Regions from separate parts of the Streptomyces sp. NPDC002680 genome, predicted to be linked through region 1. Evidence: predicted binding sites of a transcription regulator. Region 1 holds the regulator's gene; each other region holds the start of a gene.
What was found. Region 1 encodes HrcA, which represses chaperone genes, less so after heat shock. Its sites were predicted from a motif close to TTNGCACTCNGNNNNNCNGAGTGCNAA; they were not measured.
Positions count from the first base shown of each region.

Region 2: groL (chaperonin GroEL) is a predicted target of HrcA. The motif match lies at 8,167-8,193, and genes of this name have one in related genera.
Region 3: groES (co-chaperone GroES) is a predicted target of HrcA. The motif match lies at 4,079-4,105, and genes of this name have one in related genera.

Region 1 is NZ_JBIAQP010000041.1:171-10,566, forward strand. Features, by position in the region: gene dnaJ (molecular chaperone DnaJ) at 1-1,087, opposite strand, end outside; gene hrcA (heat-inducible transcriptional repressor HrcA) at 1,088-2,104, opposite strand; gene ACFYXF_RS51480 (MBL fold metallo-hydrolase) at 2,332-3,072, shown strand; gene ACFYXF_RS51485 (DUF3097 domain-containing protein) at 3,119-3,928, shown strand; gene hemW (radical SAM family heme chaperone HemW) at 4,152-5,384, opposite strand; gene ACFYXF_RS51495 (SpoIIE family protein phosphatase) at 5,441-7,468, opposite strand; gene ACFYXF_RS51500 (HAMP domain-containing protein) at 7,570-10,396, shown strand, end outside.
Region 2 is NZ_JBIAQP010000008.1:153,872-164,267, forward strand. Features, by position in the region: gene ACFYXF_RS22010 (ABC transporter substrate-binding protein) at 1-86, shown strand, start outside; gene ACFYXF_RS22015 (extracellular solute-binding protein) at 228-1,511, shown strand; gene ACFYXF_RS22020 (DUF3263 domain-containing protein) at 1,548-1,793, shown strand; gene otsB (trehalose-phosphatase) at 2,044-2,871, shown strand; gene ACFYXF_RS22030 (trehalose-6-phosphate synthase) at 2,858-4,267, opposite strand; gene ACFYXF_RS22035 (glucosyl-3-phosphoglycerate synthase) at 4,367-5,311, opposite strand; SAM riboswitch class I at 5,472-5,618, shown strand; gene thrC (threonine synthase) at 5,636-6,952, shown strand; gene ACFYXF_RS22045 (MoaD/ThiS family protein) at 7,051-7,326, shown strand; gene ACFYXF_RS22050 (cold-shock protein) at 7,781-7,987, shown strand; gene groL (chaperonin GroEL) at 8,321-9,943, shown strand; gene ACFYXF_RS22060 (hypothetical protein) at 10,213-10,396, shown strand, end outside.
Region 3 is NZ_JBIAQP010000023.1:39,625-50,020, forward strand. Features, by position in the region: gene ACFYXF_RS43575 (RNA polymerase sigma factor) at 1-1,069, shown strand, start outside; gene ACFYXF_RS43580 (methyltransferase domain-containing protein) at 1,119-2,372, opposite strand; partial or broken gene ACFYXF_RS43585 (polysaccharide deacetylase family protein) at 3,078-3,281, shown strand; gene ACFYXF_RS43590 (polysaccharide deacetylase family protein) at 3,278-4,036, shown strand; gene groES (co-chaperone GroES) at 4,250-4,558, shown strand; gene groL (chaperonin GroEL) at 4,706-6,328, shown strand; gene ACFYXF_RS43605 (ester cyclase) at 6,430-7,137, opposite strand; gene ACFYXF_RS43610 (SDR family NAD(P)-dependent oxidoreductase) at 7,231-8,004, opposite strand; gene ACFYXF_RS43615 (MOSC domain-containing protein) at 8,136-8,798, opposite strand; gene ACFYXF_RS43620 (LysR family transcriptional regulator) at 8,915-9,814, shown strand; gene ACFYXF_RS43625 (WhiB family transcriptional regulator) at 9,862-10,191, opposite strand.

The DNA of each region.
Region 1 (10,396 bases):
CAGGCTGGAACTGCCCCGTAGGCCGCTCCTCGCCCCGCAACTTCGCCAGCTCCCGCAACAACCGCTCCTGCTCAGGATCAAGCTTCGTAGGAGTCATGACCTCGACATGCACGATGAGGTCACCACGACCACCGCCCCGGAGATGCGTGACCCCGCGCCCGTGCAGCGGAATCGACTGCCCGGACTGCGTGCCCGGACGGATGTCGACCTCCTCCAGCCCGTCGAGCGTCTCCAGCGGCACCTTCGTGCCGAGAGACGCCGCCGTCATGGGAAGAGTCACCGTGCAGTGCAGATCGTCCCCACGCCGCTGGAACTGCGAGTGCGGCAGCTCATGGATCTCGACGTACAGGTCACCGGCGGGACCACCACCGGGCCCCACCTCACCCTCACCGGCGAGCTGGATCCTCGTACCGTTGTCGACACCCGCAGGGATCTTCACGGTCAGCGTCCGCCGCGACCGCACCCGCCCGTCACCGGCGCACTCGGGACACGGCGTGGGAACGACGGTCCCGAACCCCTGGCACTGCGGACAGGGCCGCGAGGTCATGACCTGGCCCAGGAAGGACCGGGTCACCTGCGACACCTCACCGCGCCCGCGACACATGTCGCAGGTCTGCGCGGAGGTCCCAGGAGCCGCACCCTCACCGCTACAGGTACCGCACACCACGGCGGTATCGACCTGAATGTCCTTGGTGGTCCCGAAGGCGGCCTCGTCCAGCTCGATATCGAGCCGGATCATCGCGTCCTGACCGCGCCGCGTCCGCGACCTCGGCCCCCGCTGGGACGCCGTTCCGAAGAACGCGTCCATGATGTCCGAGAAGTTCCCGAAGCCACCGGCGCCGAAGCCGCCCGCGCCTCCGCCGCCCGCCTGGGACAGCGGATCACCGCCGAGGTCGTAGACCTGCTTCTTCTGCGGGTCCGACAACACCTCGTACGCGGCGTTGATCTCCTTGAACCGCTCCTGCGTCTTCGGATCGGGGTTGACGTCCGGGTGCAGCTCGCGGGCGAGCCTCCTGAACGCCTTCTTGATCTCGTCCTGGGACGCGTCGCGGCGCACGCCGAGTACGGCGTAGTAGTCCGTGGCCACTTACGACTCCGCCAGGATCTGTCCGACGTACCGTGCCACTGCGCGTACCGCTCCCATCGTTCCCGGGTAGTCCATGCGGGTCGGTCCGACCACGCCGAGCTTGGCGACTGCCTCGCCGCCCGAACCGTAGCCGACCGACACGACGGACGTGGAGTTGAGTCCCTCGTATTTGTTCTCGTGACCGATTCGTACGGTCATGCTCGAATCCCCGGCCTCACCAAGGAGTTTGAGAAGTACGACCTGTTCCTCCAGGGCTTCCAGGACCGGCCGGATAGTGAGGGGAAAGTCATGTCCGAAGCGGGTCAGATTGGCGGTTCCGCCGATCATCAGCCGCTCCTCGGCCTCCTCGACGAGCGTCTCCAGGAGGGTGGAGAGCACCGTCGCGACCGTGCCCCGGTCCTCCACCTCGAAGGCTTCCGGGAGGTCCTGCACGAGTTGTGGCACGTCCGCGAAGCGGCGGCCCGCGACCCGGCTGTTGAGCCGCGCGCGTAGATCCGCCAGAGAGGTCTCCCCGAAGGGCGCCGGGCAGTCGATCATCCGCTGCTCCACGCGGCCGGTGTCCGTGATCAGTACGAGCATCACGCGCGCGGGAGCGAGCGAGAGCAGCTCCACATGCCGCACGGTCGACCTGGTGAGCGACGGATACTGCACGACGGCGACCTGCCGCGTGAGCTGGGCGAGCAGCCGAACCGTCCGCCCGACGACATCGTCGAGATCGACGGCCCCGTCCAGGAAGTTCTGGATGGCACGCCGCTCGGGAGCGGTCATCGGCTTGACGCCGGCGAGCTTGTCGACGAAGAGCCGGTAGCCCTTCTCGGTCGGGATGCGCCCGGCACTGGTGTGCGGCTGGGCGATGAAACCCTCGTCCTCCAGCGCCGCCATGTCGTTGCGGACGGTCGCCGGGGAGACCCCGAGGTTGTGCCGCTCGGTGAGTGCCTTGGACCCGACCGGTTCCTCGGTGCCGACATAGTCCTGGACGATGGCGCGCAACACTTCGAGCCTGCGTTCACTGAGCATCGCGCACACCTCCAACTGCTGTCGTCCCCTGAGTGCCTGGGCCGTCCCTGGCACTCTTCGTGTGCGAGTGCCAGAGTTCCCCGGCCCAGTGTACGGCTGTCGGGTACGCCCCCGGCAAGGGCGGCCTGCGCCGATCTGCCGACGTGTACCGACCTGTCCTGCGATGTCGTGTCCGCGGCAACCCACTACGCCCGCCGGTTCCCCCTCTCTCCGGTTAGCGTCGCCGCATGAAGGTGACTTGGGAAGAGCCGGGGTGGCACGACCTGGGCTGGGAGCGCCTGGCGGCCGGGGTGGGCAGACGCCGGCTGCCGGTCTGGGACTGCACGGTGGGGCTGGTCGTCGGGGCGGGTGGGGCGCTGCTGATCGATGCGGGATCGAGCCTCGCGGAGGGCTCAGCCCTGCGCTTGGAGGCCCAGAAACTCGCCGGCCGCCGTGTGGACTTTCTCGCACTGACGCACGCCCACTTCGACCATGTTTTCGGAGCTGCGGTGTTCGCGGGTGCACATGTCATGGCGGCGGCAGGCGCCGGGGACGAATTCGAGAAAGTGGGGCGCGAGGCGTTGTGCGCGGACGCCGTACGCAACGGTCTGGACGCCCGTGCGGCGGAGGAGGCGGCGGACACCCTGGTGGTCCCGCACGAGGAGGTCGGGGGAACCCTGACGGTCGCCCTGCGCGACGGCCCCGAGGCACACCTGGTGAACGCCGGCCCCGGACACACCCGCGGCGACCTGGTGACCGTCGTACCGGGCGACCCGACCGTGGTCTTCTGCGGCGACCTGGTCGAGGAGTCGGGCGAACCCCAGGCGGGCCCCGACGCCGTACCGTCGCACTGGCCGGCGGCCCTGGACCGCCTCCTGGCCCTGGGCGGCGAGGACGCGCTGTACGTACCCGGTCACGGAGCGGTGGTGGACGCGGCGTTCGTACGGGCCCAACGGGACACGCTGGCAACCCGTTTCGGCGTGTCGTGAGGGCCGATGAACCGAGGGCGAGGGAGCTTCTCCTATCGTCATCCGAATGCGCCAGTACTCTCCGGACCTGACCCCACCGTGGAAGAAGCCCAAGCCGGTACCGCAGGTACCGGCGGACCCCGGCCTGGTGGTCGAGGAGCCGGGTACGGGCTTCTGCGGCGCGGTGATCCGCTGCGAGGCGGGCACGGTCACCCTGGAGGACCGCTTCGGCAAACACCGGGTGTTCCCGCTGGAGCCGCGGGGGTTCCTCCTGGAGGGGAGGGTGGTGACGCTGGTACGCCCGTCCGGCGCGGCATCGGCCACCGCGCCCTCCCGCACGGCCTCCGGTTCGGTCGCCGTCCCCGGTGCACGCGCGCGCGTGGCCCGTGCCGGGCGTATCTACGTCGAGGGCCGGCACGACGCGGAGCTCGTCGAGAAGGTGTGGGGCGACGATCTGCGCATCGAGGGCGTGGTCGTGGAGTACCTGGAGGGCGTGGACGATCTCCCCGCGATCGTGGCCGAATTCGACCCCGGCCCGGACGCTCGCCTGGGCATCCTGGTGGACCACCTGGTCCCGGGCAGCAAGGAGTCCCGTATCGCGGCGTCGGTGACCAGCGAGCACGCGCTGGTGGTGGGCCACCCCTACATCGACATCTGGGAGGCGGTGAAACCGTCGTCCCTGGGCATTGCGTCCTGGCCCCGGATCCCCCACGGCCAGGACTGGAAGACGGGCGTGTGCCGGGCCCTGGGCTGGCCGGAGAACACCGGGGCGGTGTGGCAGGCGATCCTGAAACGGGTGGGTTCGTACCGTGACCTGGAGCCGGAACTACTGGGCCGAGTGGAACACCTGATCGACTTCGTGACGGCACCGGAGTGAGCACCGGGGGACGGATTGTCTCGCCCCCGCCGCCCCTACCCGTTCCCATCCCTGGGGGCTACGCCCCCAGACCCCCTTTGTCCTCAAACGCCGGACGGGCTGGTTTGTCAGCCCGTCCGGCGTTTGAGGACGAGGCCGTTCAGGCCGATAAGCGGGGGTCTGGGGGCGGCAGCCCCCAGAAGGATGGGAACGGGTAGGGGCGGCGGGGGCGAAAAAAGAACCCTCAGTCCACCAGATCCCGCACCACCGCATCCGCCAGCAACCGCCCCCGCAACGTAAGCACAGCCCGCCCACCCTCGTACGGACCCGCCTCAAGCAACCCCTCCCCCAGAGCCCGCCGAGCCGCCGCAAGCCCGTCCTCCCGCAGGAGGGACAGCGGAACCCCCTCCCGCAACCTCAGCTCCAGCAACACCCGCTCCACCCGCCGATCCTCCTCCGACAAGACCTCACGCCCCGCCCCCGGCGACCGCCCCACCGCCAACGCCCCCGCATACGCCCCCGGATGCTTCACGTTCCACCACCGCACGCCCCCCACATGGCTGTGCGCCCCAGGCCCCGCCCCCCACCAGTCGGCCCCCCGCCAGTACAACTCGTTGTGAAGGCAACGAGCGGCCACCGAAGTCGCCCAGTTCGACACCTCGTACCAGTCAAAACCGGCCGCCCCCAACACCTCATCGGCGATCAGATACCGATCCGCGTGGACGTCGTCGTCGGTCATCGGCACCTCGCCCCGCCGAATACGCCGAGCCAGCTGCGTCCCTTCCTCCACGATCAGGGCGTACGCGCTGACGTGATCCGGCCCAGCCCCCAGCACCGCGTCCAGCGACGCCCGCCAGTCGTCATCGCTCTCACCAGGCGTGCCGTAGATCAGATCAAGGTTCACATGCTCGAACCCCACGGCCCGCGCCTCCGCGACACACGCCTCCGGACGCCCCGGCGTGTGCGTACGGTCCAGCACCTTCAGCACATGCTGCTTCGCACTCTGCATCCCGAACGAGATCCGGTTGAAACCCCCCTCACGCAGAGTGGCCAGATACCGCTCGTCCACGGACTCCGGATTGGCCTCAGTCGTCACCTCGGCATCATCCGCGAGGCCGAACTCGTCACGGATCGCCCCCAGCATCCGTACAAGATCGTCGGCGGCCAGCAGCGTGGGCGTACCGCCCCCGACGAACACCGTACGAACCGGCCGCGGATCGTCGCCCAGCACCTTCCGCGCCAGCCGCACCTCGTCGATCAGGGTGTCCGCGTAGTTGTCACGGGACGCCAGAACACCGCCCGTGCCGCGCAGCTCGGTCGCCGTGTAGGTGTTGAAGTCGCAGTAGCCGCAGCGGGTCGCGCAGTACGGAACGTGGAGATAGAACCCGAGGGGCCGGTCCGCGGCTCCGGCGAGCGCGGAGGCGGGCAGGGAGCCGTCGTCGGGGACGGGATCACCGTCGGGAAGTGCGGAGGGCATGCCTTCCATTGTCCAGCACCGGCGGGACAACCCCCGCCCAATGCCCACCCAGCTCGCTACGTCTGCAGCACCAGCAACGCCAGATCGTCCTCCGGCGGCTTCTCCCCGAACTCGTGCACGAGCCGCCGGATACGCTCCGCGATCAGCTGCGCACTCAGCCCGGCGCAGCCCGCGAGGGCGCTCGCCAGCCCGTCGCCGTCGTCGAACTGGCGGGGCCCGCAGCGCCGCTCGGTGACCCCGTCGGTCACGCACAGCAGACTGTCACCGGGCCGCAGCTCGAAGCTCTCACTCGTGTACGTCTCGTCCTCGACGACCCCGAGCAGCGTCTGCGGTTCGGCGACCGTTCGGACCTCGCCGCCCGCCCGGAGCACCAGCGGCAGTGGATGCCCGGCCGAGGCGAGGGTGCAGCGCACGCCTCCGTCGAAGGGGACGAGTTCGCCGTACAGGAGGGAGAGGAAACGGGTCTGCGGCCCCTCACCGGGCCGTACCGCGGCCGGGACGACGGCCGAACCCGCCGAGAGCACGGCCGGTACCGCCGACCGCCCCTCCGCCGCGACCAGCGCCCGAGCCGCCGCGTCCGCCGTCTCCGTCGCGTCGTCGAGCAGCAGCTGGTTGAGCCGGTCGAGCACGTCCCCGACCCGATACCCCTCCCGGGCGAGCAGCCGCAGCCACGGCCGCGCCAGCCCGATCACCACGGCCGCCTCCGGCCCCTTGCCCTGGACGTCGCCGACGGCGAAGCACCAGCGGCCGTCGCCTGCCGGGAACAGGTCGTAGAAGTCGCCGCTGGGCCCGCCCTTGTCGCAGGGCTCGTAGACGAGAGCACTGCTCACGCCAGGGATCTCGGCCACCGCGCCGGGCAGCAGGCCGCGCTGGAGGATACGGCTGATGGTGGCCTGGCGGGCGTACTGGCGGGCGGCGCCGATGGCGAGCGCGACCCGGCGGCTGAGATCCTCGACCAGGCCAGTGACCTCGTCGGGGAAGCGGATCATCCCGGCCCGCCCGATGACCAGCGTGCCGAGCGGCCGGCCGCCCGCGACCAGCCGGTAGGCGAGCGCGGCACCGGTCTCCCCGCACCCGCCGAGCGCCTCGCCGGGCCAGGGCACGGGGACCGGTCCGGTCCTGGTGGTGTCGGGCGTACGCGGCGGGTCCTTCTCCAGGGCGCGGCGCAGCTCCTCGATACGGTCCTCGCTGCTGTGCCAGACCCGAGCGAGCCGCGGCCCACCGCCCCCGCCACTCCCGTCACCCCAGCTCACGCTGCTGCCGCTGCCGCGCCCCATCGACTCGTCCTCCAGCCACACCGCGCACCAGTCGGCGAGGCGCGGCACGAGGAGCTGTCCGGTGAGCGCGGCGACGAGGTCCTCGTCGAGCTGTCCGGCGAGCAGGTCGGAGGCCTCGGCGAGGAAGGAGAGAGCGCCGTGATTCAGCCACTCCTGGTCACGGGCGCCGCGCTGCGGCTCGGGGGCGAGGATCTCGGCGTCCCGTAACCCGTGCCCGAGGGCGTGCGGACCGGCGTACGCCTCGATGTCGTCGTCGTGCGTCACGCCCTCAGCGGGGAGCCGCGCCCAGACGGTCTTGGTGCCGGTGCGATAGGTCACGCCCCAGGCCTCGGAGAGTACGGAGACGAGGCGCAGGCCACGCCCGTACTCCGGTATGTCGTACGGGAGTTCCGCACCGCCGTCCCGGGGCGCGCGGGAGGGATGGTGGTCGGACACCTCGACGACGAGCGCGACGCCGGCCCCCTCCGCCCCCTCTTCCTGCTCCCCCTCCTCCGGTGCCTCCAGGCGGCACGCCAGCTCCACGTCCGTCCCCGCGTGGACGACGGCGTTGGTGACGAGTTCGCTGACGACCACCATGGCGTCGTCCGTGAGCCGGTCCGGCAGTGACTCGGCGCCGGGCAGGCCGAGTCGGGCCCATTCGGCGAGGGCGGCGCGTACGAGGCCACGGGCGGCGCCGGGCGCGAGGGGGCCGCCGCCGAGCGTGGCGTGGGTGACCGTGCGCCGGTCCGCACCCCGGCGCGCGGGCGCGCCGGACGCACGGGACGGCGCGCGGGACACGGTCTCCCGTTGCGTCGGAATGGCCCCCATCGACAGCTCCCGAGCAGTTCGGACGAATGCACCTCGGTGGACGCGGACAGAGTGACAGACTGGCCACGCCCATAAGCGCCGAGTTACCGAAGTGGGCCGCCATGAGTGAGAACAGTGCTACGCAAGTGCTCGAAGACGGACAGATTCCGGCATCTGATCAGATTTGGGCATCCGATCTGCGTCCGCTGCTCGCCGCGATGACGGCGGCCCGTGACGGGAACTTCGCGAAGGTGCCGGAGACCGGCCACGGTCTGGTGGCGGAACTCAGCTCCGCGTTCAACCAGATCATGGACCGCAATCTGCACTTCAACTCCGAGGTTCAGCGCGTACGTCGGGACCTGGTCCGGCACGGTCGCCTCGACGAGCGGCTCTCCGCGAGCCCCGGCCAGGGCCACTGGACGTCCCGCGTCAACGACGTGAACGGCCTGCTGGACGCCCTCGTGGCTCCCGCGGCGAACGCGACGCGCGTCCTGGACGCGGTGGCCGGCGGCGATCTGACCCAGCGGGTCGATCTGCACGACGGGAACCGGCAGTTGCGCGGGGATCTGCGTCGGCTGGGCCGGGCCGTGAACAAGATGGTCGACCAGTTGTCGTTGTTCACGGGCGAGGTGACGCGGGTCGCGCGCGAGGTCGGTACGGAGGGGCGGCTCGGCGGACGTGCCAAGGTGCAGGGTCTGTCGGGCAGTTGGCGGGATGTGACCGAGGCGGTCAACACGATGGCGTCCCGGCTGACCGCCCAGGTCCGTGACATCGCCCTGGTGACCACGGCGGTGGCCCGGGGCGATCTGACCCGCACGGTGACGGTCGAGGCGACCGGCGAACTCCTCGAACTGAAGCTGACCGTCAACACGATGGTCGACCAGCTCTCCGCGTTCGCCGACGAGGTGACGCGGGTCGCCCGCGAGGTGGGCACGGAGGGCCAGTTGGGCGGCCGGGCGCAGGTGAGGGGCGTGTCGGGCGTCTGGAAGGACCTGACCGACAACGTCAACTTCATGGCCTCGAACCTGACTTCACAGGTACGGAACATCGCCCAGGTGACGACGGCCGTGGCGAACGGCGACCTGAGCCAGAAGATCACGGTCGACGCGCAGGGCGAGATCCTGGAACTCAAGTCGACCATCAACACCATGGTCGACCAGCTCTCCGCGTTCGCCGACGAGGTGACGCGCGTGGCCCGAGAGGTCGGCACGGAGGGCAACCTCGGTGGACGCGCCCAGGTGCGAGGCGTGTCGGGCGTCTGGAAGGACCTCACCGACAACGTCAACTTCATGGCGGACAACCTGACTTCACAGGTCCGCAACATCGCGCTCGTCTCCACGGCTGTGGCCCAGGGCGATCTCGGCAAGAAGATCACGGTGGAGGCGAAGGGCGAGATCCTCGAACTGAAGTCGACGATCAACACGATGGTCGACCAGCTCTCCGCCTTCGCCGACGAGGTCACCCGAGTCGCCCGCGAGGTCGGCACGGAGGGCAACCTCGGCGGCCAGGCCCAGGTGCGAGGCGTATCGGGAGTCTGGAAAGACCTGACCGACAACGTCAACTTCATGGCCCTGAACCTGACTTCACAGGTGCGGAACATCGCCCAGGTCACGACAGCCGTCGCGAACGGCGACCTGTCGAAGAAGATCACGGTCGACGCCCGAGGCGAGATCCTCGAACTGAAGGACACCGTCAACACGATGGTGGAGCAACTGCGCGCCTTCGCCGACGAGGTGACACGCGTGGCTCGCGAGGTCGGCACCGACGGCCGACTGGGCGGCCGGGCCCAGGTGTTGGGCGTGTCGGGCGTCTGGCGTGACCTGACCGACAACGTCAACTACATGGCGGACAACCTGACTTCACAGGTCAGGAACATCGCCCAGGTGGCGACGGCGGTGGCGCAGGGCGACCTCTCGAAGAAGATCGACGTGGACGCGCGGGGCGAGATCCTCGAACTGAAGACGACGATCAACACGATGGTGGACACCCTCTCCTCCTTCTCCTCGGAGGTCACCCGCGTGGCCCGCGAGGTGGGCATCGACGGCCAACTCGGCGGCCAGGCAAGGGTCGAGGGCGTCTACGGCACCTGGAAGCGCCTCACGACGAACGTGAACGAACTCGCCCTGAACCTCACCACCCAGGTCCGCGCGATCGCCGAGGTCGCCTCGGCGGTGGCCCAGGGAGACATGTCCCGTTCCATCTCGGTGGAGACGCGCGGCGAGGTCGCCGAGCTGAAGGACAACATCAACCTGATGGTGGCCAACCTCCGCGAGACGACCCGCGCGAAGGACTGGCTGGAGTCGAACCTGGCCCGCCTGGCCGCCCTGATGCAGGGCCACCGGGACCTGATGGAGGTCGCCGACCTGATCCTGCGTGAACTGACCCCGCTGGTGAACGCGCAGTACGGGGCGTTCTTCCTGGCCGACCCGGACGAGGACAGCGCCAGCCTGAGCGCGCCGATCCCGGCCAAGGGCCTGGCGTTCATCGCCGGATACGGCTCGGCGCAGGGCGCGACGGTCGACACGGGCGGGATGCCGGTGCACGGCCTCGTCCGCCAGGCGGCGCGCGAGAAGAAGCGGATCCTGGTGGAGGAGGCCCCGCCGGACTACATCAAGATCAACAGCGGGTTGGGAGAAGCGGCCCCGGCCAGCGTCGTCATCATCCCGATCCTCTTCGAGGACAAGCTGCTCGGCGTGATCGAGCTCGCCTCGTTCTCCCGTTTCTCCGACGTCCACCTGGCGTTCTTCGACCAGTTCGTGAACACGATCGGCGTCGCGATCAACACGATCATCGCCAACTCCCGTACGGAGTCCCTGCTCGGCGAGTCCCAGCGCCTCGCCATGCAGCTCCAGGAACGCTCGGACGAACTCCAGAAGCAGCAGGCGGAGTTGCAGCGCTCGAACGCCGAACTGGAGGAGAAGGCGGCCTTGTTGGCGACATCGTCCCAGT
Region 2 (10,396 bases), on a different contig from region 1:
TGGCGAACGGCAGCCCGGAGGCGGTCCTGACGACGCTTCAGACGGAGGCCAACTCCCTGCAGAACGAGGCCGACAGCGCCGAATAGGGCGCAGGACCCCGAGTGCGGCGGCCGGGAAATGTTGCACGGCCGAAACGCCCGGGGCATTGGACCGGACCCCATGGTGCGGGAGGCTCTACGCGCGTCCACAGAGCGTGACGCGTGTGCCTCCCCGGGGAGGGGTCTGCCGTGCGAGAAGTGTGGGGCGGGAGCCGTCGGCCGGTCTTCGCCGCCGTGACGGTTCTGAGTCTGGCCTCCGTCCTGGTGCTGGGCGGCTGCGGCGGGAGCGGTGAGGGGTCCGGCGGGGTCACCCTCACCGTGGTCGCCACGAACTACGGCGACGACGTCGTCAAGAACTCGGAGTCGTACTGGAACCGGGTCGACACCGCGTTCGAGGCCGCCAACCCCGGCATCCGGCTCGACGTCAAGGTGTACGAGCCCGGCGAGGCCGAGGCCCAGGTCGCCAAGATGGTCGCGGCCGGCGACCCGCCCGACATCGCGCAGATCGGCAACTACGCGGACTACGCCGCCGACGGCCTCCTCTACCCGGCCGACGACCTGCTCTCCATCCGCGTCCAGGGCAACTTCCTGCCCAACCTCGTCGACGCGGGCACCACGGACCGCACCCAGTACGGCCTGCCGTTCCTCGCCTCGACCCGCCTCCTCTACGTCAACAAGACCCTCTTCGCCGAGGCCGACCTCGAACCCCCCACCACCTGGGCGGAGTTGAGGAACGCGGCGGAGGTCCTGAAGGACCGGGGCGTGAAATACCCGTACGCGCTCCCGCTCGGCCCCGAGGAGGCGCAGGCGGAAACCCTCCAGTGGCTGCTCGGCGGAGGCGGCGGATACACGGGTGACACCGGCGAGTACGACATCGCCTCCGCCCGCAACGTCTCGACCCTCACCTGGCTCCGCGACCGCCTCGTGGGCGAGGGACTGACCGGCCCGATCCCACCCGACCGCCTCAACCGCAAGGCCGCGCTCCAGGCCTTCGTGGACGGCGAGGCGGGCATGGTCAGCGCGCCGGGCGCGCTCGTACGGGAGATCGCGCGGTCCGTCGAACCCGTGGCGTACGAGGCCGTCCCGATGCCGGGCCGCACGGCGGGGCAGAAGACGGCGACGGTCGGTACGTCGGACTGGATCGCCGCGTTCAAGCAGGGCGGCCATGCCACGGAGATCGGTACGTATCTGAACTTCCTGTACGAGGACAAGAACATGGTGGATCTCGCGGGCACGTACCAGTTGCTGCCGGTGACGTCGTCGGCGTCCACGTCGATGCGGGCGAACAAGACGTACAAGGACCTGTGGGACGGCCTGGACGCGCTCGGCACCGCCCAGCTGTACCCGGTCGGCAAGCCGTCGTGGGCGGCCACGAGCCGGAACATCCAGGAGACGGTCGGTGGGGCGGTGCTGGGGGACGGTGATCCGGGGGAGGTGCTGGGGGCGATACAGCGGGCGGCGACGGCGGAGTGACTCCGGGTGTCGGTGGTGGGGGCTACGGTTCGTTTCATGGACGAAGGGGAGCGGCTGGGCCGGCTGGGGCAACGGGAACAGGACATTCTCGCGCTGGAGCGGCGGGGGTTCGCGGGGCCGGGGGCGAAGGAGCGGGCGATACGGGAGGAGCTGGGGTTGGTGCCGGTGCGCTACTACCAGCTGCTGAACGCGCTGCTCGACGACGAGCGGGCGCTGGCGTGTGATCCGGTGACGGTGAATCGGTTGCGGAGGGTGCGGGAGGGGAGGAGGGGAGAGCGGTAGGGGGTGCCGGGTTGTTTTCGCCCCCGCCGCCCCTACCCGTCCCATCCCTGGGGGCTGCGCCCCCAGACCCCCCCTTTGTCCTCAAACGCCGGACGGGCTGAAATACCAACCCCGGCCGGGGCTTGATCTTTCAGCCCGTCCGGCGTTTGAGGACGAGGCCGTTCAGGCCGACAGCGGGGGTCTGGGGGCGGCAGCCCCCAGGGATGGGAACGGGTAGGGGCGGCGGGGGCGAGGAAGATAGGGTCGGGCCATGGACTCGCTGCCTACGCCCGTGACGCAGGCCGGTCGTGACGGGCTGGACGCCATTCTTCGGCGCCCCACCGGCGCCGTCGTCGTCCTCGACTTCGACGGGACCCTCGCTCCGATCGTCGCCGACCCCGAGCAGGCCCGCGCCCACCCCCGAACCCTCGACGCCCTCTCCACCCTCACCCCCCACATCGCCGCCGTCGCCGTCCTCACCGGCCGCCCCGCCGCCGTCGCCGTCCGACTCGGCGGCCTCGAACACCTCACCGTCCTCGGCCACTACGGCACCGAACGCTGGGACGCCACGACCGGCACGGTCACCGCCCCCGCCCCCCACCCCGGCGTCGCCGCCGTCCGCGCCGAACTCCCTGAGTTCCTCGAACGCCACGGTGCCTCGCAGGGCACCTGGGTCGAGGAGAAGGGGCGGGCCGTCGCCGTCCACACCCGGCGTGCCGCCGATCCGCAGGCCGCCTTCGAGGCCCTACGCGAGCCCCTCGCCGACCTGGCGACCAAGCACGGCCTCATCGTCGAACCCGGCCGCCTCGTACTGGAACTGCGCCCACCCGGCATGGACAAGGGCGTCGCCCTCCAGGAGTACGTCCGCGAGACCGGCGCCACCTCGGTCCTCTACGCCGGCGACGACCTCGGCGACCTCCCGGCGTTCGCGGCGGTGGAGAAGCTCCGCCAGAACGGCATCCCGGGGCTACTGGTGTGCAGCGGCAACAGCACCGAGGAGGTCACGGAACTGGTCGAGCGCGCCGACCTCGTCGTCGACGGGCCCGCCGGTGTCGTACAGCTGCTCCACACCCTCGGGCAGACCCTCACTCGCCCTTGAGCGCGTTCAGCTGGTCCAGGAACCACTGGGCCGGCGGCAGTGCCGTCGCCGCCGCCGCCAGGCGTTTCGTGCGTTCCGCCCGTTCCCCCGACCCCATGTTCAGCGCCTCCTCCAGCGCCCGCGCCGTCTCGACCACGTCGTACGGGTTCACCACGATCGCGTCCTCGCCCAGCTCCTCGTACGCACCCGCCTCCCGCGACAGCACCAGCACGCACCCCTCGTCGGAGACCACCGGGATCTCCTTGGCGACCAGGTTCATGCCGTCGCGGATGGGGTTGACCAGGGCCACGTCCGCCAGGCGGTAGGCCGCCAGGGAGCGGGCGAAGTCGTCCTTCACGTGGAGGACCACCGGGGTCCAGGTCGGGGTGCCGTACGTCGCGTTGATGTCGTCCGCGACCCGCTGCACCTCCGCCGTGTAGTCGCGGTAGACCGCCAGGTCCTGGCGCGACGGGTACGCGAACGCCACGTGCACGACCCGTTCTCGCCACTCCGGGCTGTCCTCCAGCAGCTGCCGGTACGCCAGCAGGCCCCGCACGATGTTCTTCGACAGCTCGGTACGGTCGACCCGGACGATGGTCTTCCGGGATCCGTCAGTCCCGCCGATTTCCTCGCGCAGCGCAGCCATTCGGTCCGCCACGTCCGGCTCGTGTGCGCGTCGGCGCAGGAAGTCCGCGTCCGCGCCCAGGCCGTGCACCCCGATCCGGGTGTCGCCGAGGCCGCCGACCAGGTCCGTGCAGCAGGCGGTGAACGCGTCGGCCCAGCGTTGGGTGAGGAAGCCCAGGCGGTCCGCGCCGAGCATGCCGCGCAGGAGCTGCTCGGAGATGTCGTACGGCAGCATCCGGAAGTAGTCCGCCGGTGCCCACGGCGTGTGCGAGAAGTGGCCGATGCGGAGGTCCGGGCGGAGGGCGCGCAGCATGCCGGGGACCAGGCACAGGTGGTAGTCCTGGACCACCACCGACGCGCCCTCGGCCGCCTCCTTCGCCAGGGCTTCCGCGAACGCGCGGTTGTAGGCCTCGTACGACGCCCACTGGCGCCGGAACTCCGCGTCGAAGACTGGCTCCAGCGGGGTCTGGTACAGCATGTGGTTCACGAACCAGAGCACCGAGTTGGCGATGCCGTTGTACGCGTCCGCGTGCACGTCGGCCGGGATCGCGAGCATCCGTACGCCCGGCTCGCCCTCTCCGCGCCGTACCGCCTCGCGGTCGCCGTCGCCGAGGGCCGAGCAGACCCACAGGGCGCCCGCGTCCGGGCCGATCGCCGAGAGCCCGGAGACCAGCCCGCCGCCACCGCGCCTGGCGTGCAGCGAGCCGTCCTCGCGGACCTCGTACGTGACCGGGCCGCGGTTGGACGCGACCAGCACCCGGTAGCCATCGTGCACACCCTGCGTTGAAGCCATACGCCTCAACCTAGCCCGGCCCGGAAACAATCAAACGTACACACGTACGCCTCAGCCGTATACAAGCCCGCTTCAAGCCCCCAGGGGGCCTGTGCCGGCCTACGCGACCTTCCTTCGCGCGTACTCCGCGATGTCCGCCATCGGCGGGCGTTCCTCCGTGTCCACCGAGTACGTACGCGGCTCGAAACCGTCCTCCCCGCGTTCGAACTGGGTGAGGGAGGGGCGGATGAGGTGGCCCCGGGCCAGCCGGAGCTGGGCCGTGCGGTAGATCGCGGCGGACATCCGGCCCAGGGCCTGTCCGTCCTGGTGGCGGTGCTTGCGCACGCCCACGTCGACCTGGGCCAGCGCGTCCAGGCCGACCAGGTGCAGGGCGTCGATCAGCATGCCCAGCTCCACGCCGTACCCGACGGGGAACGGGAGCTGTTCGAGGAGCGAGCGGCGGGCCGCGTACTCACCGCCGAGCGGCTGGACGAAACCGGCCAGCTGCGGCCAGTGCATGTTCAGGAGGGGGCGGGCCATGAGTTCGGTCACGCGACCGCCCTGACCGGCGGCCTGGCCGAGCGGGCGGTCGTACATCGCCTTGACGAGGTCCACGCCGGGGTCGGTGAGCAGCGGGCCCACGATCCCGGAGACGAAGTCCGACGAGAACTCCTTCAGGTCCGCGTCGATGAAGCAGATGATGTCCCCGCTGGTGACCAGGAGCGAGCGCCACAGGACCTCGCCCTTGCCCGGTACCGCCGGGATGCGCGGCAGGATGTCGTCGCGGTGGACGACCCGGGCGCCCGCCGCGGCGGCCACCTCGGAGGTGCGGTCGGTCGAGCCCGAGTCGATGACGACGATCTCGTCGACGAGGGGGACCTTCAGCATCAGGTCCCGGCGGATGACGGCGACGATCTCGCCGACCGTCGCCTCCTCGTTGAGCGCGGGCAGGACGACACTCACCGTGGCGTTCGAGGAACGCTTCGCGGCGATCAGCTTCTTGAGCGGGCGGTCACCAACGGACCAGGAGCGCGTGCTCAGCCAGCGCTCGACGTTCTCCAGCACGTGCGGCTCTCCCTTGCGTTCTCATGGGAAGCGCGTGATTCGCATCTCGCGGTTCGGACGGCTCCCACCACCATCCAAGCCTTCGGTTACAGTCTTGAACAACGCGGATGACCATCGCATGTCCGAGGTCGTCGGTGTTCACAACCTCACAACTTCATACCGCTCATCCAGAGGGGCAGAGGGATACGGCCCGATGAAGCCCCGGCAACCCTCCAGCCGGTCTTGTCGCATGTCATGCGCGAGGCTGCCGGCTCGGGAAGGTGCCAAATCCGTCTCATGGCGAGATGCGCCATGAGGAAGATGAGGAGAAAGGGCCTCCCCTCCATGGCTGCGCAAACTGTAGCGAGCACCAGCACCACGACTTCTGCCTCCGGCGCCCCCGTCGATCTCGGTCCCGCCGCCGCGCTCTCCTGCCGCGAATGCGGCCACCGTGTCCCGCTCGGTCCGGTGTTCGCCTGCGAGGAGTGTTTCGGCCCGCTGGAGATCGCCTACGACTTCGCCGTCCATTCGGTGGCCGACACCGAAGAGCTCCGTAAGCGCATCGAAGCGGGACCCGCGAACATCTGGCGCTACGCGCCGCTGCTGCCCGTCCCCGCGGACGTGGCGACCAAGCCCAACATCAACCCCGGCTGGACCAAGCTCGTCCAGGCCGACAACCTGGCCCGCGAGCTGGGCGTCGACGCCGGCAAGCTGTTCGTGAAGGACGACTCCGGCAACCCGACGCACTCCTTCAAGGACCGGGTCGTCGCCCAGGCCATCGAGGCCGCCCGCGTCTTCGGCTTCACCACCCTCTCCTGCTCCTCCACGGGCAACCTGGCCGGCGCCGTCGGCGCCGCCGCCGCCCGCGCCGGCTTCCGCTCCTGCGTGTTCATCCCGCACGACCTGGAGCAGGGCAAGGTCGTCATGGCCGCGGTGTACGGCGGTGAGCTGGTCGGCATCGAGGGCAACTACGACGACGTGAACCGCTTCTGCTCCGAGCTGATCGGCGACCCGGCCGGCGAGGGCTGGGGCTTCGTCAACGTCAACCTGCGCCCGTACTACGCGGAGGGCAGCAAGACCCTGGCGTACGAGATCTGCGAGCAGCTCGGCTGGCGGCTGCCCGACCAGCTGGTGATCCCGATCGCCTCCGGGTCGCAGCTCACGAAGATCGACAAGGGGCTCCAGGAGCTGATCAAGCTCGGGCTCGTCGAGGACAGGCCGTACAAGATCTTCGGGGCGCAGGCGGAGGGGTGCTCGCCGGTGTCCGTGGCGTACAAGGCGGGGCATGACGTCGTACGGCCGCAGAAGCCCAACACGATCGCGAAGTCGCTTGCGATCGGGAATCCCGCGGACGGGCCGTACGTGCTGGATATCGCGCGGCGGACCGGTGGGGCTGTCGAGGACGTCAATGACGAGCAGGTCGTCGACGCGATTCGGTTGCTTGCGCGGACCGAGGGGATCTTCGCGGAGACCGCCGGTGGGGTGACTGTGGGTGTGGCGAAGAAGCTGATCGAGAATGGGTTGCTGGACCCGACCCTCACGACCGTCGTGCTCAACACCGGGGACGGGCTCAAGACGTTGGACGCTGTGGCCGACACCGGGCTCACCGCGACGATTCGGCCCAGTCTTGAGTCGTTCCGGGAAGCTGGGCTTGCTTCTTAAGAGGTAAGAGGTCGTTGTTCGTCTGCGGGCCTGTGGGGGCTGGTCGCGCAGTTCCCCGCGCCCCTTCAGGGCGCCCCACTGACCGGAGGTTGAAAGTCATGAGCGTTAGCGTCCGCATCCCCACCATCCTGCGCACGTACACCGGAGGCCAGGCCGAGGTGACGGCCGAAGGCGGGACCCTTGCCGAGGTCATCGCCGATCTGGAGGAGAAGCACACGGGGATCGCCGCCCGGGTGCTCGATGATCAGGGCAAGCTGCGGCGGTTCGTCAATGTGTACGTCAATGACGACGACGTCCGGTTCGAGCAGGGGCTGGAGACGGTGACGCCGGACGGTGCGGGTGTGTCGATCATTCCCGCTGTCGCGGGCGGCTGATCAAACCGCTTGATACCCGTCAGTAGTAACCGTCGGTAACTTTGATTACCGAGAGTTCATCGAATTGCCCCCTCCGTGAGAGAAGCGGAGGGGGCAATTCTGTATGGTTGAGCGGGGTACAGTTGGGGAAGCCCCACCACTTCGCTTGCCGCACGAGTGTTAATTCCTGCCGCGCACCCATTGAGAAGTAGCCAAAGTGTGCAGGCCTTTTGCGTTTTTTGCTCCCTTTGTGGGGCCCGACTTGCCCTGAATTCGCGTGAATTCTCCGCATATTCCATGACCTGGTGTGCCCGGATTTCTCGTCCGATTGACCTGTTGCAGAGGGCAGTTGGACAGATACATTCGGCCGCGGTCGACGCGTTCCGGCGCACACCCCCACCGGTTGGGGGGTGAGGTCTGACCCGGATCCGCGAAGTGCGGATCCGTGCAAGGGCCAGTAATAGGGGAGTTAGGCATGGCTCAGGGCACCGTCAAGTGGTTCAACGCGGAGAAGGGGTACGGCTTCATCGCGGTCGACGGTGGTGCGGATGTTTTCGTCCACTACAGCGCGATTCAGATGGACGGCTACCGCACCCTCGAGGAAGGTCAGCGGGTCGATTTCGAGATCTCGCAGGGCCAGAAGGGGCCGCAGGCGGACATGGTCCGTCTGGCGACCAGCTGAAGCACGCGCCGGCGCACCGCAGCGACGTTCTTCTTCCTTCATCGAAGGATTCGAAGGGCTCGTACCCCGTGGGACCTCACGGGGTACGGGCCCTTCGGCGTGCCTGGGCGTCCCCCTGTTCACCTGCGGATCTTCGAGAGCCGCTTGCACTCGACAGGGGCGAGTGCTAATCATTGGCGTTAGCACTCTGAAGGTGAGAGTGATAACGAAGGACCGGGTCGGTGAGGCCCGCAGGCCAGGTGGTGCAAGGAACCATCGGGGCAGGCTGGCCGTCCGTCGCGGGCGCCAACGCGGTCCGGAGCAATCCACCCCAGTCCGGGAGGACCACTTCACATGGCCAAGATCATCGCGTTCGACGAGGAGGCACGGCGCGGTCTCGAGCGCGGGATGAACCAGCTCGCCGACGCCGTCAAGGTCACCCTTGGCCCCAAGGGCCGCAACGTCGTCCTCGAGAAGAAGTGGGGCGCCCCCACGATCACCAACGATGGTGTTTCCATCGCCAAGGAGATCGAGCTTGAGGACCCGTACGAGAAGATCGGCGCCGAGCTGGTCAAGGAAGTCGCGAAGAAGACGGACGACGTAGCCGGCGACGGCACGACGACCGCGACCGTCCTGGCCCAGGCGCTGGTCAAGGAAGGTCTGCGCAACGTGGCCGCGGGTGCGAACCCGATGGCCCTGAAGCGCGGTATCGAGAAGGCCGTCGAGGCCGTCTCCGGTGCGCTGCTCGACCAGGCCAAGGAGGTCGAGACCAAGGAGCAGATCGCTTCGACCGCCTCCATCTCCGCCGCCGACACGCAGATCGGCGAGCTCATCGCCGAGGCGATGGACAAGGTCGGCAAGGAAGGCGTCATCACCGTCGAGGAGTCCCAGACCTTCGGTCTGGAGCTGGAACTCACCGAGGGCATGCGCTTCGACAAGGGCTACATCTCGGCGTACTTCGCGACCGACATGGAGCGCATGGAGGCGTCGCTCGAGGACCCCTACATCCTCATCGCCAACTCCAAGATCTCCTCGGTCAAGGACCTGCTTCCGCTCCTGGAGAAGGTCATGCAGTCGGGCAAGCCGCTGCTGATCATCGCCGAGGACGTGGAGGGCGAGGCCCTCTCGACCCTGGTCGTCAACAAGATCCGCGGGACCTTCAAGTCCGTCGCGGTCAAGGCCCCGGGCTTCGGCGACCGCCGCAAGGCGATGCTGAACGACATCGCGATCCTCACGGGTGGCGAGGTCATCTCCGAGGAGGTCGGTCTCAAGCTGGAGAACACCTCCCTGGACCTCCTGGGCCGGGCGCGCAAGGTCGTCATCACCAAGGACGAGACGACGATCGTCGACGGCGGCGGCTCCGCCGACCAGGTCGCCGGCCGGGTCAACCAGATCCGCGCCGAGATCGAGAACAGCGACTCGGACTACGACCGCGAGAAGCTCCAGGAGCGCCTGGCGAAGCTCGCGGGCGGCGTGGCCGTCATCAAGGCCGGTGCCGCGACCGAGGTCGAGCTCAAGGAGCGCAAGCACCGCATCGAGGACGCCGTTCGCAACGCGAAGGCGGCCGTCGAGGAGGGCATCGTCGCCGGTGGTGGCGTGGCTCTGCTGCAGGCCTCCTCGGTCTTCGAGAAGCTGGAGCTGACGGGTGACGAGGCGACCGGCGCGAACGCCGTGCGGCTCGCCCTGGAGGCCCCGCTCAAGCAGATCGCCGTCAACGGTGGCCTCGAGGGCGGCGTCATCGTCGAGAAGGTGCGCAACCTTCCCGTCGGCCACGGCCTCAACGCCGCGACCGGTGAGTACGTCGACATGATCGCCGAGGGCATCATCGACCCGGCGAAGGTGACGCGCTCCGCGCTGCAGAACGCGGCGTCCATCGCCGCGCTCTTCCTCACCACCGAGGCCGTCATCGCCGACAAGCCGGAGAAGGCCGCGGCCCCGGCCGGCGGCGGCATGCCGGGCGGTGACATGGACTTCTGATCCTTCAGGGGATCGGCAGTTCATCGCGTACGAGTTCGAGGGCGGTACCTCTCTTCAAGAGGGGTGCCGCCCTCGGGCGTTTGCGGGACCATTGACGGGTGCTGTTCGGGGGAACTGGCGGAAGACGCGGCGGTTGGTTTTCGGGGGGATCCAAGGGTCCTGGCCAACCGGGGCCGCCTCCCGAGCCCGCGCCCGAGACGTCCCTGCCGGAGCGGGCGCCGCTGAAGGGGCGAGGGGTTCATACGGCGTTCGTGGGGGCGGGGCTCGGGGTGGTCGGCGCGGTGCTTGCCTGGCTGGTCGTCGGATTGTTGGGGACGGCGGCCGGACCGATTGCGGGGGGCGGTTCCGATCCGTCGGTCATCGGGATCTCGCCCTTGCCCGATCAGACGTATGCGGATGTCGATCCGACGCCCGGGGATGCCGAACCAATTCCCTCGGCTTATCCGGCTCCAC
Region 3 (10,396 bases), on a different contig from region 1:
GGCCAGAAACCGAGCGGTAGACCTGATCCGCCGCCGCGAGACGTACGCGCGCAAGCTGACGGAGATCGGCCGCGACCTGGAGACGACGGTCTCACCCCCCGAACCCCCCGCCCCCGAAGACATCGACGACGATCTCCTCCGCCTGGTCTTCACGGCCTGCCACCCGGTGCTGTCCGCCGAGGCCCGTATCGCCCTCACCCTCCGCCTGCTCGGCGGCCTCACCACCCCCGAGATCGCCCGCGCGTTCCTCGTCCCCGAGGCCACGGTCGCCCAACGCATCGTCCGCGCCAAACGAACCCTCGCGACGAAGAACGTCGCCTTCGAGGTCCCGTACGGCCCCCAGCGCGAGGCCCGTCTCGGCTCGGTCCTGGAGGTCATCTACCTGATCTTCAACGAGGGTTACGCCGCCACAGCGGGCGACGACCTGCTGCGCCCCGCCCTCTGCGAGGACGCCCTGCGGCTGGCCCGCGTACTGGAGGGCCTGATGCCCAAGGAACCCGAAGTGCACGCGCTGGCAGCCCTGTTGGAGCTACAGGCGTCCCGCTCGGCGGCCCGCACGGGCCCGACAGGCGAACCGGTGCTCCTCAAGGACCAGAACCGCTCCCGCTGGAACCGCATGCTGATCGCCCGAGGCTTCACGGCCCTGGCCCGAGCGGAAGCGGCGGGCGCCACGACATCGACATCAGGCCCAGGCCCGTACACCCTCCAGGCCACCATCGCCGCCTGCCACGCCCACGCCCCCTCCTGCGACGCCACGGACTGGCCCCGCATCGCCGCCCTGTACACGGCCCTGGCCGCCCGATCCCCGTCCCCGGTAGTCGAGTTGAACCGAGCGGTGGCCGTATCGATGTCCGAGGGCCCGGCCCAGGCCCTCCAGATCATCGAACCCCTGACAACCGACCCAACCCTCCGCGACTACCACTTGCTCCCGAGCGTCAGAGGAGACCTACTCCAACGCCTGGGCCGAAAGGAAGAGGCAAGAGCAGAATTCCTGAGAGCAGCAGCCCTGACCCAGAACGAAAGAGAACGGAACTTGCTACGTACAAGGGCAAGGGAATGCGCCCCTTAGGGGCGCGGGGAACTGCGCGACAAGCCCCCACCGGGCCCGCAGACGAAACTCAACGTACCGGCTGCCCAATCAACATAGTCGGCGCCCCCGCCACCCGAGTAAGAAAAACCGTCGCAGAATGAGGCCCAGAAAGCCTCATCTTCTTCCGCAACTCCTCCGGCTCAACAGCCGACCCCCGCTTCTTCACCGTCAACACCCCAACCCCCCGCTCCCGAAGCACCGCCTTCAACTTCTTCACCCCGAACGGCAGTTGATCGGTGATCTCATAAGCAGAGGCAAAAGAAGTACCCCGCAACTCATCCCCCGTCACATAGGCGATGGTCGCATCGACCAGCCCCCCACCCACCTCCTCGGCAACCTCCGCCACCAGATGCGCCCGAATAACAGCCCCGTCAGGCTCGTACAAGTACCGCCCCACAGAACGCACTTCAGGATCAGGCAACCCCCGCCCCACCAGAACACGCGGCCCCGGCAGCAGAGTTGCCCGCACAGACCCACCCCCCGGCCCCGCCCCGAACCACAGCACCGCCTCCTTCACATCCCCGCCGTCCGAGATCCACTCGGCCCCCGCCTCACCGGGAATCGCCTCGTGCGGCACCCCGGGAGCGATCTTCAGCGCGGCCAGCGGAGCCTTCCGGGCCGCCCCGACGGCCCACGACAGCGGCGGCGAGTAGGCCTCGGGATCAAAGATCCGCCCACGCCCACCACGCCGCCCCGGATCGACGAACAAGGCGTCGTAGGCGGAGACGTCGACCTCGGCGACATCCGCCTCCCGCACCTCCACCAGCTCCCCGATCCCCAACGCCTCGGCGTTCGCGCGCGCGACGGCGACGGTGAGCGGATCCCGGTCCACGGCGAGCACACGAACACCCGCCCGGGCGAGCGCGATCGCGTCGCCCCCGATCCCGCAGCACAGGTCGGCGACCGAGGTCACGCCCAACTCCCTGAACCGCCCCGCCCGGTACGCGGCCACGCTCGCCCGAGTCGACTGCTCGACCCCGTTGGGCGTGAAGAACATCCGCCCGGCGTCCTCGGCCCCGAACTTCGCCACCGCCCGCTGCCGCAGCCGTTCCTGCCCGAGCGCCGCCGAGACCAGCTCGGCGGGATGCGCGCGGCGCAGCCGGGTGGCGACGGCCAGTTCACGGGCCGGCTCGGTACCGCGCACCTCGTCGAGGAGGGCACGGCCCGCCGGGGTGAGCAGGGCGGTGAAGGCGGAGAGGGGAGTGGCGAGGTCGTTCACCGCCTCATTGTGGGCCAGCCGGTGGACGGCGTGCTTCCGGCGGCGGTGTCGGCCGTACTCCATGGCCACGCCCTGGGAAGATCCGGCACCATGCGAACAGTAGGACAAACATACAAAAACAGGTCAATGGCCCGTGCCGGAATGCTCGCCCTCGCCGCAGCCACCCTCGCCTCCGCCTGCGCGGAAGGCGCCGCCCCGCCGAAGAACGCCCGCCCCGCCCCCGGCCAGGAACTCCGCCTCCACGCACCCCCGGCCCGCGCCCTGGACGCATACGCCCGAAAACTCGGCCGGGCACAAGCGGCCCGCACGGCCACGGCCAAGCGCTGGGGCCTGACCGCACCCCCGCCTCCCGCCCTACGGCAACTACGGCGAGGACAGCTTGCGCGCCACGGCGTGCGGCGTGAAGCACGTACCGTTCCTGTGGACCGAGCAGGGGTGAGCCTGTTCAGCCGCGCGCCCCGAACGGTCTTGGGCGGACTGGTCCCCGGCGTACTCGACCCCGGGGCGGCGACACGCATCTTGTGCGTGGTCCGGGCCCGGGAGGCCGGTTCCCTCACGACCTGGCCAAGTGGGTACGGCCAAAGGCGACGGGGAGGCCCTGAACCATCCTCTGGTGGAGCAGGGGCCCCGCACGCTGGCACCGCACCTCGTGTCCCAGATCGCACAGCCACGCTAACCCGGACGGCCCAAGACACCGCAAGCCTGGAAGTCGACGATCACACGATCGAGCTAAAAGGACCTTGTTCGCGCTCCTCCGCAAGGAAGATGCCACCCCTCTGGAACGAGGAGGTCTTCGCCGACCACTGGGACTACCGCGAGTGGGACCGGGACATCCACCCCGGCGACATCGTCCTCAGCCACTTCCGGGGCGAGGGCGACTGGAAGGGCACGATGCCCGACATGGTCCGCCGCTTCATGAAGCTCGTCACCGCCAAGGGGTACGCGGTGGCCCGCCTGGAGGACTACCTGTGACCGCGCGCGCCCTGGCCGCGGCCGCACTCGCCGCCGCACTCCTGGCGACGACGGCCACCGCCTGCGCCCGGCCCGCGGCCCCCATCGAACGCCCGGTCGAGAAGGCGGCACCCGCCGACTCCGCGCCCGACGCCCCCCACGCCTACCGTCGCTGGGGCCTGCCCGCCCCGTTGCCCCCACCCCCGCCCGCGCACCCGAGGGCCCGTCCCCGCACGGCGGGCTCGGGCCTCCCCCCGGTCGTCGACCACATCCCGACCCACGACAAGGTCGTCTTCCTCACCTACGACGACGGCGCCGAACGCGACCCCCGGTTCGTCGACCTGGTCCGCGAACTGCGCCTCCCGGTCAGCATGTTCCTCACGGACAGCGTCGTGGGCCCGGGCTACGCCCACTTCGCCCGCCTGCGCGAGGTCGGCGCCGACGTCCAGAACCACACCCTGGACCACCAGTCCCTGCGGGGCCTGCCGTACGCCGGCCAGCGCGCCGAGATCTGCGGCCAGCAGGACAAACTCCGCGAACGCTTCGGCATCCGCCCCCGACTCTTCCGCCCGCCCTACGGCACGTACGACACGACGACCCTGAGAGCGGCGGCGGACTGCGGCGTATCGGCGCTGGTCCTCTGGACCAAGGGGGCGAGCCTCCGCCCGGGCGCCATCGTCCTGGTGGGCCCACCCCAGGTCGAACGGACACTGAGGCTGCTCAGGGAGGTGCAGGAGAAGGGGCTGAGCGTGGCCCGCCTGGAGGACTATCTGTAGGGCTGCCCGCGTCGCCGTTCCGGCGCACCGCGACGCAGGGAATTAGCAGTCCGCTTGACCGAGTGCTAATCGCGGTCATAGTCTCAGGTCTGGCACTCCCCCCTGGAGAGTGCCAACAGCGACGGGCAGGTCCGGCACCCGCGACGACGGATCCACCTGGTCGCCACCTCAGACAGTTAACCCCGTGAGATCTCCGAAGGGGGAGGTCGGATCGTGACGACCACCAGCTCCAAGGTTGCCATCAAGCCGCTCGAGGACCGCATTGTGGTCCAGCCGCTCGACGCCGAGCAGACCACGGCCTCTGGCCTGGTCATCCCGGACACCGCCAAGGAGAAGCCCCAGGAGGGCGTCGTCCTGGCCGTGGGCCCGGGCCGCTTCGAGAACGGCGAGCGCCTGCCGCTCGACGTCAAGACCGGCGACATCGTGCTGTACAGCAAGTACGGCGGCACCGAAGTGAAGTACAACGGCGAGGAGTACCTCGTCCTCTCCGCTCGCGACGTGCTCGCGATCGTAGAGAAGTAATTCACCCGGTTTTACCGGCACCACCGGTATTGCCTGCATCACCAGCATTGCAGTGTGAACTACGCCCCTGGCCCCCGCGACCTCAACAGCCGGGTGCCGGGGGCGCAGTTCGTTCTCCCAATTTTCCGAGAGGGCTGAACCGCTCCCATGGCGAAGATCCTGAAGTTCGACGAGGACGCCCGTCGCGCCCTTGAGCGCGGCGTCAACAAGCTTGCCGACACGGTCAAGGTGACGATCGGCCCCAAGGGCCGCAACGTCGTCATCGACAAGAAGTTCGGTGCTCCCACCATCACCAACGACGGTGTCACCATCGCGCGTGAGGTCGAGCTGGACGACCCGTACGAGAACCTCGGTGCCCAGCTGGTGAAGGAGGTGGCGACCAAGACCAACGACATCGCGGGTGACGGTACGACCACCGCCACCGTGCTGGCCCAGGCGCTCGTCCGCGAGGGCCTGAAGAACGTCGCCGCCGGCGCCTCCCCGGCCGCCCTGAAGAAGGGCATCGACGCGGCGGTCAAGGCCGTGTCCGAGGAGCTCCTCGAGACCGCCCGCCCGATCGAGGAGAAGTCCGACATCGCCGCCGTGGCCGCGCTCTCCGCGCAGGACACGCAGGTCGGCGAGCTCATCGCCGAGGCGATGGACAAGGTCGGCAAGGACGGTGTCATCACCGTCGAGGAGTCCAACACCTTCGGTCTGGAGCTGGACTTCACCGAGGGCATGGCCTTCGACAAGGGCTACCTGTCCCCGTACATGGTGTCCGACCAGGAGCGTATGGAGGCCGTCCTCGACGACCCGTACATCCTGATCCACCAGGGCAAGATCTCCTCCATCCAGGACCTGCTGCCGCTGCTTGAGAAGGTCATCCAGACCAACTCCTCCAAGCCGCTGCTGATCATCGCCGAGGACGTCGAGGGCGAAGCCCTGTCGACCCTGGTCGTGAACAAGATCCGCGGCACCTTCAACGCGGTCGCCGTCAAGGCCCCCGGCTTCGGTGACCGCCGCAAGGCGATGCTCGGCGACATGGCCGCGCTCACCGGCGCCGAGGTCATCGCCGAGGAGGTCGGCCTCAAGCTCGACCAGGTCGGCATCGACGTACTGGGCACCGCCCGCCGCGTCACCATCTCGAAGGACGACACGGTCATCGTCGACGGCGGTGGCGACACCGGCGCCGTGGCCGGCCGGGTCAACCAGATCAAGGCCGAGATCGAGAACACGGACTCCGACTGGGACCGCGAGAAGCTCCAGGAGCGCCTCGCGAAGCTGGCCGGCGGCGTGTGCGTGATCAAGGTCGGCGCCGCCACCGAGGTGGAGCTGAAGGAGAAGAAGCACCGTCTCGAGGACGCCATCTCGGCGACCCGCGCCGCGGTCGAGGAGGGCATCGTCTCCGGCGGTGGCTCCGCGCTCGTCCACGCCGTGAAGATCCTCGAGGGCAACCTCGGCAAGACCGGCGACGAGGCGACGGGTGTCGCGGTCGTCCGCAAGGCCGCCGTCGAGCCGCTGCGCTGGATCGCCGAGAACGCCGGCCTGGAGGGTTACGTCATCACCTCCAAGGTCGCCGAGCTCGACAAGGGCCAGGGCTTCAACGCCGCCACCGGCGAGTACGGCGACCTGGTCAAGCAGGGCGTCATCGACCCGGTCAAGGTCACCCGCTCCGCCCTGGAGAACGCGGCCTCGATCGCCTCCCTCCTCCTCACGACCGAGACCCTGGTCGTCGAGAAGAAGGAAGAGGAAGAGCCGGCTGCGGGCCACGGCCACGGCCACTCGCACTAGTCGAGGCACCGGCCAGAACACTGGCAGACGAAGAAACCCCCCGTTCCTGGCCGGAACGGGGGGTTTCTCCCTTCGCGGGCGGTCCGATGCCCCCGTACGTCCTACTGCTCCAAGCCCTCCAGCGCCCCCAACTGCCCCATCAGCCCCAGCCGGTCGTACTGCCACCAGCCCTCGACGATCTTCCCGTCGGGGTCGAAGCGGAAGACGGTCGTGCCGGTCATCGAGGCATTCTTCCCGCTGTTGGGGATCCCCAGGAACTCGCCCCGCTGGGTCCCGTTCCATGTCCAGCGCGTGCAGACCCGGTCGCCCTGGGCGATCTGATCCTCGACGGTGAACGCGAAGTCGAACGACGCGCGCCACATCTGCATCTCGCGCCGGGCCGCGTCCAGCCCGAGGTTGTCCTGCTCGTTGGACGGATCGTGATCGTGGTAGTTCTCCACGAACAGGTCGTTGAGCGGGGGCAGTTCACCCCGGGTGGCGATCACCTCGAAGAACCGCCGCGCGGTGTCCGCGCACAACTGCTCGTCCCGTACGACGTCCAGATCGGTGAACGTCGGCATCTCGTCGCACAGGGCGACCATCTCGCGGAAGATCCGGTCGGTCTCGGGAAGGTTCGAGTTCCGCATCGCCTCCTCGTACGACGGGAACTCCACGATCTCGACGAAGTGCGTCGAGTCCGAGAGATCCTTGCCGATCAGCGTGTGCGTCGCGGTCCGCTTCCCCTTGGTCTGCTCGACCCAGTTGTCCATCAGCTGGTTCATCTCGTCGAACCGACTGGTCTTGCAATCGATCAGCTGTACGAATGTCATGGCGCCGCCTCCGGCCCCCCTGGGTCCGGTACCTCTCTCCATACTCCCACCGGAGCGACGGCGACACCTCTGTCACGCAGAACCGCAGGTGCGTCACTGAGGCCCGTACTTGCGCCCCGTCTTCGACGAGATCCCGCCCAGCAGCGCGCGGGGCGTCACCTTCACCACGCCCATCAGCGCCTTGTAACGCGGATCCGGGATCGACAGCGACTTGCCCCGGGCCAGATCGGCGAGCGCCGCCGCGACCAGCTTGTCCGCGTCCAGCCACATCCAGTTCGGGATGTTGTCCGTCCCCATCCCGGCCCGTTCATGGAACTCCGTACGCACGAAACCGGGCGCCAGCGCCATCAGCCGCACCCCGCTCCCCGCCAGGTCCTTCGCCGCCCCCTGCGTGAACTGCACGACCCACGCCTTCGACGCCCCGTACGTACCGCGCGGCACGAAGGCGGCGACGGACGCCACATTGACGACACCCCCGCGCCCGCGCTCCCGCATCGCCTCGGCCGCCGCGCTCGTCAGCCGCAGCACCGCCTCGCAGTGCACCTTCAGCATCCTCAGCTCGTCCGCCATCGACACGTCGAGATAGCGGCCCTTGTTGCCGAAGCCGGCGTTGTTGACCAGCAGGTCGACGGGGTTCCTGCGGTCGCCGAGACGCGCGGCCACCGCCTCGATGCCGGCGTCCGTCGCGAGATCGGCGCTCAGCACCTCCGCCTCGATGCCGTGCCGGTCGTGCAGTTCGGTCGCCTGCTCGCCGAGCCGTTTGGCGTCGCGCGCCACCAGGACGAGGTTGTGGCCGTCGGCCGCCAGCCGCCGCGCGAACGCGGCGCCGATTCCCGCGGTCGATCCCGTAATCAGAGCCGTTGTCATGGCGCAAGATTAGTGACCCGGGCTCTTCGCGTCCCTTTCCGTCCGCCCCCTGCACGCTCCCTCCAGATCGTGAAGTCCCCGCCCGGACCTCCGGCGTAATCCCTAGTCAGCAGCCGTGCCGCGCCCGCGCGTCAGCCGTACTTCTTCACATATTCGTGAGCCCGTGCCGCCGCCTCCGAATGCAGCGCCGCACCGGCCGTGAGCAGCCGGGGCATCAGGGCCCGCTCGGTCGTCAGCGCCCGGAAGTACAGGGCGACCGTCACCTCGTGCTCCGGCCGGTGCACGATCTCGACCTGGTCGCCCGCCCGTATCGCACCCGGCTCGATCACCCGCAGATAGGCGCCCGGCGCACCCCGCTCCGTGAACCGTTTCACCCACCGTTTCTCACCCAGATGGCCCTGGAAGGTCACACAGGGGATACGCCCACTGGTGACCTCAAGGACCACCTCGGACCCGATCCGCCAGCGCTCGCCGATCAGCGCGCCGGACACGTCGAGGCCCCGCGTGGTGAGGTTCTCGCCGAACATCCCGTCGCGCAGCGGGCGGCCCAGCTCGCGCTCCCAGTCGTCCAGGTCCTCGCGCGCGACCGCGTACACCGCCTGTTCGTCGCCGCCGTGGTGCTCCTTCGAGCAGATGGTGTCCCCGGCCAGACCGCTGCCGCCGATCCCCTTGAGCCCGGGCGCCGCCACCCGCACCGGCCCGTCCACCGGCCGCTTGTCGATACCGGTGCCCTGCGGATGGTCCGTGTACGGCACGGACTGCGCACGACCCACGTTCACCGACAACACCTTCATCACGGCACTCGCCCCCGTATCCGCCCCGACATCCATGACCCCACGCTAAATCAGACTTGCCCAAAGCGTCGACGCATTATTCACCCTCATACCCAAGAATCACTTATGATCGAAAAATGATCGAAGCCCGTCACCTCCGTGTCCTGCGCGCCGTGGCCACCACCGGCTCCTTCTCGGCGGCGGGCCGTGAACTGGGCTGCACCCAGCCCGCCGTGAGCCAGCAGATGAAGGCCCTGGAAGCCTCGGTCGGCACCCCGCTGCTCGTCCGCAACGGCCGCGAGATGCGCCTGACCCAGGCGGGCGAGGCCCTGGTGCGACACGCGGCCGGCATCCTCTCGGGCCTCACGGCGGCGGAGGAGGAGGTCGCCGCGATCGCCGGACTGCGCGCCGGGCGGGTCCGGCTGGTCTCCTTCCCCAGCGGCAGCTCCACCCTCGTACCGACGGCCCTCGCCGCCCTGCGCGCCGCCCACCCCGGCACCCGGGTCTCCCTGGAGGAGGCCGAACCCCCGCACTCCGTCGAACTGCTGCGCGAGGGCGACTGCGACGTGGCCCTCGCCTTCCGGTACGAGGGCGCGGCGGGCGCCGGTGAGTGGGACGACCTGGTGGTCCGCCCGCTGCTCACCGACCGGCTCGTCGGCCTCGTACCCGAAGGGCACCGGCTGTCCCGTGCCGAGTCGGTCGCCCTCGGCGAACTCGCCGCCGAACCGTGGATCGCCGGCTGCCCGCGCTGCCGGGGTCAGCTGGTCGAGGCGTGCGAGAGCGCCGGCTTCACCCCGCGCATCGACTTCGCGACCGACGACTACCCGGCGGTGGTCGGCCTGGTCGGCGCGGGCCTGGGCGTGGCCGTTCTGCCCCAGCTCGCCATCGACTCCGTACGGCCGCGGGGTGCGCGTGCGGTGGCGCTGGAACCGGCGGTACGGCGGGAGATCGTCGCGCTGACCCTGTCCGACCTGGCGAAGGTGCCGGCGGTGGCGGCGACGCTGGACGAGCTGGCGCGGGCGGCGACGCGGGCTTGAGGTGAGGCGGGACCGAGCTGGCCCCTGGCCTCGGAAGAAACGTTCCTTCAGTTGTTCGAGCCGAGGTCCCCGCCACCGGCCGACGCTGCCACCAGTCGGTTGCGGGCGCGCCCCATCAGCTCTTCGCGTTCGTCCTCGGTCAATCCGCCCCACACGCCGTACGGCTCGCGCACCGCCAGCGCGTGCGCCGCGCACTGCGCGCGGACCGGGCATCTCATGCAGACCTCCTTGGCCGAGTTCTCACGAGCGCTCCGTGCCGCACCGCGCTCTCCCTCCGGGTGGAAGAAGAGCGAGCTGTCGACCCCGCGGCAGGCCGCGAGGAGCTGCCAGTCCCAGAGGTCCGCGTTCGGACCGGGAAGGCGGGAGAAATCTGCCATTACGTGTCCCCTTGTTGCCGTTCTGGGCTGAGGTTGTGCCTCTGACCGTACAACTACGATCTAAGGAGATGAAAATATGACTCATTGCGAATCTAGCCTCAGACACCAACAAATGGGAAGAAAACAGTCTGAATGGGGCATAGGTTGTGATGAAACGTTGAGGGTCTGTTGTGCATGTCTGCACCGTGTCCACGCCCTCACGTAG